4 regions of the Acidovorax sp. GW821-FHT11A03 genome follow, and region 2 is predicted to be linked to each of the others. Evidence: predicted binding sites of a transcription regulator. Region 2 holds the regulator's gene; each other region holds the start of a gene.
The links. The regulator sigma-54, encoded in region 2, starts transcription at its own class of promoters, with help from an activator protein. The targets are predictions, from matches to a motif close to TGGCANGNAANCTGCTTT.
Positions count from the first base shown of each region.

Region 1: glnA (type I glutamate--ammonia ligase) is a predicted target of sigma-54. The motif match lies at 1,487-1,504, and genes of this name have one in related genera.
Region 3: AC1RVY_RS16345 (circularly permuted type 2 ATP-grasp protein) is a predicted target of sigma-54. The motif match lies at 1,132-1,149, and genes of this name have one in related genera.
Region 4: AC1RVY_RS11285 (pilin) is a predicted target of sigma-54. The motif match lies at 924-941, and genes of this name have one in related genera.

Region 1 is NZ_JBXASG010000007.1:408,409-410,610, forward strand. Features, by position in the region: gene glnA (type I glutamate--ammonia ligase) at 22-1,437, opposite strand; gene AC1RVY_RS19730 (competence/damage-inducible protein A) at 1,611-2,202, opposite strand, start outside.
Region 2 is NZ_JBXASG010000008.1:32,004-34,205, reverse strand. Features, by position in the region: gene AC1RVY_RS19880 (acyl-CoA thioesterase) at 1-316, opposite strand, end outside; gene AC1RVY_RS19875 (RNA polymerase factor sigma-54) at 408-1,997, opposite strand; gene lptB (LPS export ABC transporter ATP-binding protein) at 2,170-2,202, opposite strand, start outside.
Region 3 is NZ_JBXASG010000006.1:126,589-128,790, forward strand. Features, by position in the region: gene AC1RVY_RS16345 (circularly permuted type 2 ATP-grasp protein) at 1-1,109, opposite strand, end outside; gene AC1RVY_RS16350 (DNA internalization-related competence protein ComEC/Rec2) at 1,226-2,202, opposite strand, start outside.
Region 4 is NZ_JBXASG010000004.1:176,357-178,558, forward strand. Features, by position in the region: gene AC1RVY_RS11280 (3',5'-cyclic-nucleotide phosphodiesterase) at 9-800, shown strand; gene AC1RVY_RS11285 (pilin) at 1,008-1,493, shown strand; gene AC1RVY_RS11290 (O-antigen ligase family protein) at 1,554-2,202, shown strand, end outside.

The sequences.
Region 1 (2,202 bases), on a different contig from region 2:
CAACAGCCTGCAGGGAGGCGATTACAGCGAGTAGTACATGTCGTACTCGACAGGGTGAGGCGCCATGCGGAAACGCGTGACTTCGCCCATCTTGAGCTCGATGTACGCGTCGAGCATGGAGTCGGTAAAGACGCCGCCCTTGGTAAGGAAACCACGGTCCTTGTCCAGATACTCCAGGGCCTGGTCCAGGCTGTGGCAGACGGTGGGCACCAGCTTGTCTTCTTCGGGTGGCAGATGGTACAGGTCCTTCGTGGCGGCTTCGCCCGGATGGATCTTGTTTTCCACGCCGTCCAGGCCGGCCATCATCAGGGCCGAGAAGGCCAGGTAAGGGTTGGCCGATGGATCGGGGAAGCGCGCTTCGATGCGGCGGCCCTTGGGGTTGGCGACGTAAGGAATGCGGATCGAGGCCGAGCGGTTGCGGGCCGAGTAGGCCAGCTTCACAGGGGCTTCGAAGCCGGGCACCAGGCGCTTGTACGAGTTCGTGCCGGGGTTGGTGATGGCGTTCAGGGCGCGTGCGTGCTTGATGATGCCGCCGATGTAGTACAGCGCGAAGTCCGACAGGCCGGCGTAGCCGTCGCCCGCGAACAGGTTCTTGCCGTCCTTCCAGATGGACTGGTGCACGTGCATGCCGGAGCCGTTGTCGCCAGCGTAGGGCTTGGGCATGAAGGTAGCCGTCTTGCCGTAGGCGTTGGCCACGTTCCAGACCACGTACTTCAGGACCTGGGTCCAGTCAGCGCGCTCGACCAGCGTGCTGAAACGCGTGCCGATTTCGTTCTGGCCAGCGCCCGCCACTTCGTGGTGGAACACTTCGACCGGGATGCCCAGGGATTCGAGGATCAAGGACATTTCGGCGCGCATGTCCTGCGTGCTGTCGACAGGAGGCACGGGGAAGTAGCCGCCCTTGACGGTGGGACGGTGGCCGCGGTTGCCACCTTCGAGCTTGGCGCCCGAGTTCCAGGGGGCTTCGTACTCTTCGATCTCGAACATGACCTTGCCGGGTTCGTTGGACCAGCGCACGCCGTCGAAGATGAAGAATTCTGGCTCGGGGCCGAAGAAGGCCGTGTCGCCCAGGCCGGAGGCCTTCAAGTAGGCTTCAGCGCGCTTGGCGATGGAGCGTGGGTCGCGGTCGTAGGCCTTGCCGTCACCGGGTTCGATCACGTCGCACTGCAGGAACAGCGTGGTTTCTTCGAAGAAGGGGTCGATGTTGGCGGTGCTGGGGTCGGGCATGAGCTGCATGTCCGAGGCTTCAATGCCCTTCCAGCCAGCCACGGACGAACCGTCGAATGCGTGGCCGGACGTGAACTTGTCTTCATCGAAGTGGGACACCGGCACGGTCACGTGCTGTTCCTTGCCCCGGGTATCGGTAAAACGGAAGTCAACGAACTTGACTTCGTTCTCCTTCACCATCTTCATCACGTCTGCAACGGTCTTGGCCATCAGGTTCTCCTGGGTAAAGCGCTTGTTGAAAAAAGAATTTGTGGAAATAAAAGCAGTTTGCGTGCCAGCTGGGTGCAGCCGCCGCACTATGAAGGAGCACTACGGACTGCAGGCCGATAGGACATTTGCGAGATTGCACCAATAAGGTGCACAACAACGATCAACACCAAGCATCACAAATTGCGCACCAATTCAGGGCCACACTCCGCACCAAAACTGTGCAATCCCGTCTTGAGATCCTGCCAGGCGGCCGGGACCAAGGGAGCAGGACCTTTGACGCCCAGTTCGATGTGCCGCCCGTATTGTGGATGATCCACGCTGGGTAAGCTGAACACCCGGATCTCGGGGTGCGATTTTTCTATGCGCTCCATGAGAGGTGTCAATGCTGCCTCCATGGCGCCATAGACCACCACCGACTGCTCGACCTGGGGAGCACGGTTGAACAGGTCTGCATAGTGGTGGTCGAGCACCCATTCGATCATGGGCCAGGCCATGACCGGGAATCCGGGCACGAAATGGACGGCACCGCCGCCAACGCCCTCGCAGCTGAAGCCGGGAATCTTGTTGTAGGGATTGGGGATGATGCGGGCGCCTGCGGGAAAGACGCCCATGTTGAGCCGGTGCACATTGTCCGGCCGCTCGGCTTCGTATGGCACACCTTGCTCCCGCGCAACGTCCTGCATGCGTTCGCGGATCAACGCCTCGGCCTCGGCATGCAGAGCCAGCTCACGGCCCAGGGCGCTTGCCGCGCATTGGCGGGTGTGG
Region 2 (2,202 bases):
TCTTCTCGGTCATGCAAAAGACAAGGTCGAACCCATAGCGGTTGAAGTCCGCAGGCGCCATCTCCACGCGCATGGTCTCGCCGTGGAACCCCTCGGACTTGTACTGCGCCACGATGTCTCCGACCACGATGGACAGCCCGCCCACGTCGGCCTCGGGGTAGCCGAGTGACTGGAAAAACCGCACCCGGGCCTCGGACACGAGGCTCAGCAGCTGCGCGTTGTCCAGGTGCCCGCCCTGGTTGACGTGGCTGATGTAGATCTGCATTTCGGTGGCGAAACCGAAGTGCGCGGGAAGGTCGAAGACGATGCGGGCCATGGACGGGGTGGCGAAGTAAGGGGGAAAGACGGCAACGGAGCGGAAAAACGGGCCACCAGGCGCATGCGCCGCGCACACGCCCGCACGGCGCCTACAGCGCCTTGCGCAGATTCGCCGGCGCGATCTTGAGCGCCTCGCGGTACTTGGCGACGGTGCGGCGCGCGCACTCGATGCCCTGCTCCTTGAGCATCTCGGCGATCTGGCTGTCGGACAGCGGCTTGGTCGGGCTCTCGGCGGCCACGAATTGCTTGATGAGGGCACGCACGGCGGTGCTCGACGCATTGCCGCCGGTCTCGGTGCCCAGGCCCGAGCCGAAGAAGTACTTGAGCTCGTAGGTGCCGATGGGCGTGGCCATGTACTTGGCCGTGGTCACGCGGCTGATGGTGGACTCGTGCAGGCCCAGCTCGTCGGCGATGTCGCGCAGCACCAGCGGGCGCATCGCGAGTTCGCCGTGGGTGAAGAAGTTCTTCTGCCGCTCCACGATGGCGCGCGAGACGCGCAGGATGGTGTCGAAGCGCTGCTGGATGTTCTTGATGAACCAGCGCGCCTCCTGCAGGCGCTGCTGCATGCCCTGGTGGCCCTCGCCGCCCTTGTGGCCGCGCAGGGCGCCGGCATAGATGTCGTGCACGCGCAGGCGCGGCATCACGTCGGGGTTGAGCTGCACGATGAAGTTGTGCTGCCCGTCGCGGCCATTGGCGCGCCCGGCCTTGCGCACGATCACGTCGGGGATGATGATGTTGCGCTCCACGTCGGCGAAGCGGCGCCCCGGGCGCGGCTCCAGCCGGGCGATCAGCGCCATGGCGGCGCGGGTGCGCTCCTCGCTGTCGCCGCAGGCCTGCGTGAGGCGGCGCACGTCGCGCCGCGCCAGCATCTCCAGCGGCTGCTGGCACACGCGCAGCGCGGTCTGCACGGTGTCGGGGTCGATGTCGCTGTCCTCGTCGGCGGCCAGCGCCTTGAGCTGCAGCGTCAGGCACTCGGCCAGGCCGCGCGCGCCCACGCCCACGGGCTCCAGGCTCTGCAGCAGCCGCTGTGCCACGGTGAAGCGGTGCACCAGCTCCTCGATCTGCTCCAGGTCGTCGGGCCCGGCCAGGCTGATGGCCAGCTCTTCGAGCGGATCCTCCAGGTAGCCGTCGTCGTTGAGCGATTCGATCAGGAAGCGCAGCGCGGCGCGGTCGATCTCGGACAGGCGCAGCGCCAGCGCCTGTCGGTGCAAAAAGGCGGTCAGCGATTCGTGCGTGCGGGCCAGCTCGGTGGCGTCGGCCTCGTCGCCTTCGGCGTCGTTGCGGTTGCGGGCGGGGGCGTCGCCGCCCCACTCGGCGTCGTTGGGCGCCATCTCCACCGTGCCGTCGCCGCTCCAGTCGGGCTCGTCGGCGCCCGCGCTCGGTGTTTCAGCATCATTTTGAGCCTCAGCGCTGGTACTGCTTGCGCTGGTAGCTCCTGAAAAAATAGCATCATCCGCGCTGTAGTCGTCGGCCTGGGCCGGCGTATCGGCGGCTTCCAGGCCAAACTCCTCGCGCGGCGCCTCGTCGGCGTTGCGTTCGAGGAACGGGTTTTCGTCGAGCATCTGCTCGACTTCCTGCGAGAGTTCCAGCGTGGACAACTGCAGCAGCCGGATGGACTGCTGAAGCTGGGGGGTCAATGCAAGATGCTGCGAGACACGCAGCGAGAGTCCAGGTTTCATTGATTGAGCGCCGCCGGGCCGCCCCAAGGCGCGAAGGCCCCCTCGGGGGGCAGCGAACCACGCGCAGCGGGGAGCGTGGGGGTACCGTACCGCGCCGCCGGGCCGCCCCAAGGCGCGAAGGCCCCCTCGGGGGGCAGCGCAGTACACGAAATGACAAGCGTGGAGGCCATGTCTACATGCGGAAATGTTCGCCCAGGTACACCCG
Region 3 (2,202 bases), on a different contig from region 2:
TTCAGGTTCGCCAGCACGTGCTGCAGGTCGTCCTGCTTGCGGCACATCCAGGTGGGCACATTCTTCAGGATGGGCTCCTGGCCCAGGTAGAAGCGGATCATCTCGGGCACGTAGGGGTAGACCGACTTGTCGTCGGCCACGCCCGTGCCCACCGCATTGCAGATGCCGACATTGCCGGCGCGGTACGCCTCCATGAGGCCGTGGCAGCCCAGCGTGGAGTTGCGGCGGAACACCTGCGGGTCGAGGAAGTCGTCGTCCACGCGGCGGTAGATCACGTCCACCCGCTGCAGGCCGCGCGTGGTGCGCATGTAGACGAACTTGTCCTTGACCACGAGGTCCTGCCCTTCGACCAGCTCCACGCCCATCTGCTGGGCCAGGAAGGCATGCTCGAAGTACGCGCTGTTGTGCATGCCGGGTGTCAGGACCACCACCGTGGGCTCGTCGGCCGTGGCGGGCGCGCTGGCGCGCAGGGTCTCCAGCAGCATGTCGGGGTAATGCGCCACCGGCGCCACCTTGTGCAGGCTGAACAGCTCGGGGAAGAGCCGCATCATCATCTTGCGGTTCTCGAGCATGTAGCTCACGCCGCTGGGCACGCGCAGGTTGTCCTCCAGCACGTAGTACTCGCCCTCGCCCTGTGCATTGGGGGCGCGCACGATATCGATGCCGGCGATGTGCGCGTAGATGTTCTTGGGCACCTGCACGCCGGCCATCTCCGGCCGGTACTGGGCATTGTTGAGGATGAGATCGGCGGGCACGATGCCGGCGCGGATGATGTCCTGGCCGTGGTACACGTCGTGGATGAAGCGGTTGAGGGCCGTGACCCGCTGCACCAGCCCCTGCTGCATGCTGCTCCACTCGTGGGCCGGGATGATGCGGGGAATCAGGTCGAACGGGATCAGCCGCTCGTTGCCCGCCCCGCCCTCATCCTTGGCGCCGTAGACGGCAAAGGTGATGCCCACGCGCCGGAAGATCATCTCGGCCTCGGCCCGGCGGGCCTGCATCACGTCAGGGGGCTGTTTGTTCAACCACTGCGCATAGCGCTTGTAGTGCTCCCGCACATCGCTGCCATCGAAAGGCAGCATGGCGTACATCTCGTCAAATTTCTGCATGAACTGGCCTCCTGCTGTCAGGATAGCAAGTTGTACGCCCGCACTCCCCGAACCAGCTCAAAATCTTTCCGGGGCCCCGTGCATCGGCAGACCGGCGGACCCGCCGCGCCCGCAGATCACTCCGGCCACGGTGCCATGCGATGCTGCCAGTACCGCGCGCCGACGTCGCGTTCACACGCCACCCGCGCGGGTTGCGCCGACGACCACGCGGCAGCCCCGCAGCGGGACGACTCCACCACGCGGATCCCCCGCTCCCGGTAGCGCTGCAGCACCTCGGCCGCAGGGTGGCCAAAGCGGTTGCGGTAGCCCGCCTGCACCAAAGCAGTGCGCGGTGCCACGGCCTCCAGAAACGCCGGCGAGGACGAGGTCTTGCTCCCGTGGTGGGGCACGAGCAGCACGTCGGCCTGCACCGCGGCGCCCCGCGCCAGCAGGGCCTGCTCCTGGGCGGCCTCGATGTCACCGGCCAGCAGCGCGACGGAGCCCCTTTCCCCTTTTTCTGCGGCGGCCGCGATGCGCAGCACGCAACTGAGCGCGTTGGGCCGGGCGGTGGGCGCGGCGGCGTCTTGCGCCCCCGGGTGCAGCACCTCGAAAGACACGCCATCCCATGTCCACCGCTGGCCCGCCACGCAGGGCCTGACGGGGCGCAGTGCCTGCAGCATGTGCTCAGCCTCGATCGAACCAGTGAGTTCGGCCCCCGGCTGCTGGGCCAGCACCGCCGCCGCGCCGCCTGTGTGGTCGGCATCGCGGTGGCTGAGCATGAGCACGTCCACGCGCTCGCCCAGCGCCCGCAGCAGCGGCACCAGCACGCGGTGGCCCGCGTCGCTTTCGCGGCTGAAACGCGGCCCTGCGTCGTACAGCAGGGTGTGGGTCGCGGTGCGCACCAGCACCGCATTGCCCTGGCCGATGTCCGCCGCCAGCAATTCGAACTGTCCCGCCGCCGGCCGCGCGGGCTGCCAGCACAGCGCGGGCCACAGCAGCGGAAGGGCCAGCCACCGCAGACGCCAGGGCAACCTCGCGGCCAGAAGCGCCCCCCCGGCCACGGCCAGCACGCCGGCCCACAGCGGCGCCGCGGGCATGTGGAGCACGGCCCAGG
Region 4 (2,202 bases), on a different contig from region 2:
GTTGGCCCATGAAGGTTCGCGTGCTCGGATGCTCAGGCTCCATCGCCAAGGGCTGCCGCACGACCTCATTTTTGATAGGCGACAACATCCTGATTGATGCGGGAACTGGAGTGGGCGACCTAACGCTCGAAGAGATGCGCCAAATTGACCATGTGTTCTTGACGCACTCACACCTGGATCACATTGCGGCGCTGCCGCTGATGCTGGATGCAGTGTCGTCGATACGCAATGCGCCCGTGACGGTGCACGCGCTCGCAGAAACGATCGCGGCGCTGCAAAACCATGTATTCAATAAAGTCATCTGGCCGGACTTCAGTGCCATTCCAACGCCTGATCGACCATTTCTTCGGTATGCATCCCTGTCTGTGGGTCAGCAGGCCATCCTTGACGATCGTCTCATCGAAGTGCTGCCAGCGGTCCACACGGTGCCTGCGGTCGGATACGCGGTCCTAGGCGACACCGGCTGGTGGGCTTTTAGCGGTGATAGCGAAAGAAACCCCGCGTTCTGGCAATGGATCAACCGCATGCCTGTCTGCCAGTTGGTAGTGGAAACTGCTTTCAGCAACAGAGAGCGCATGCTCGCAGAGAGAAGCCTTCACCTCTCGCCGATCACCTTGGCGCAAGAACTTGCACAACTGCGCACGGACCGGGTTTTTCCCATCTACATCACGCACACCAAGCCATCAGAAACTGCTGTCATCATGGAGGAGATCAAGCAACTTAGCACCGCGCCTTTGCTAAATTGCGGTTCGCCGCATGATCTGCGGTGGCTCGAAGCGGGACAGGTTTTTGATTTGTAACAGACCGCTTGCAGTGACAGGGATGGTCAGACAAAAATGTCGCCAAAAATGACAATTTTCAGCTCCCAAGTGCTGCAACGCTTCTACCGGTACTATTTGCAACGCTCAGCGTGAAGTTCAATCTGGCACACAATGTGCTGCAAGCTTGCTAACCTGGCGAATTGTTCGACAGGTACTCAGTTGCAAATTGACTCCCAGGAGGTTCCTATGACGCGTACCCTGCAAAAAGGTTTTACCCTTATCGAACTGATGATCGTCGTCGCGATCATTGGTATTCTGGCTGCCGTGGCTCTGCCTGCCTATCAGGACTATACGATCCGCGCCAAGATGTCCGAACCCACGCTGGCCTTGTCCGGCTGTCGTACCAGCGTTCAGGAGTTGATCGAAGGGACCACTGCCGCCACCCTTCCCGCAGCAGACGCTGAAACTTGGGGCTGCCCTATCGGTGCCAGCGCTGAAACCAAGTTTGTTGATGAGTTGCATGTGTCTAACGCGGGGATCGTGACTGCTAAGGTCCAAAATATCTCGGCCGTTGTGGATACCAAGATCGTGTCATTGGCCCCCATGAAGGATGACACAACCGTGTTCGCCAATACCGACGTTCGCGTCAAGGTATACCGCTGGCGCTGTGGCGCCACCGCTGATGGCACTACTGTAAGTGTGAAGTATCTTCCATCTTCTTGCCGCGGGTAATTTGCCCCGTGCTCAAAAAACGGCGGTTGTACCGCCGTTTTTTTATTGTGTTTTGCATTGATGCAGCGCTTTCTTGTTGCCCTCGCTTGTGTTTGTGCTTTTGCTGCATGGCATGCGAGCGATTTGTACCCGCCCTGGTCCAAGTTTCAATCTGAAGCTTGGGCCGGTATGGCTCTTGTTTTTCTTTCGCTATCCCAACAATGGGCAACTACGAGCGCCCCGTTCACTCGGAAGTTTGATGCCCTGAGCCTCTGCCTTCTTGCCCTCCCTTTACTCGCAGGCCTGCGCGTCATTACGAGCACTACTGTGTATTTGGGAGATGCTGCGCTGCTCACCCTGTACGCGGTAGGCGCGCTACTCGCAATGCACCTGGGACACCGGATTACGGTAGCGCAGAGCGGCGTCAGACTGCTTCATGGGCTGAGTCTTTTCCTGGTAGCTTCTGCGCTCTGCAGTGTTGCAGAGGCGCTGTACCAATGGCTAATACTCGACGGCCTGGGCCATTGGGTGCTTCAAATACCTATCAGTGCCCGTCCCTCTGGAAACTTTGCGCAAGCTAACCGGATGGCAATGCATACGGCAACCGGCGTCGCGGCGCTAATTTGGCTTTATCGCAAAAAGGCAGTTCGAATTCCTGGCCTGACGGTGGGTGCTATCTTCTTATGCATGGGCATAGCTCTCACCCAATCGCGTGCGGGACTATTGTCCG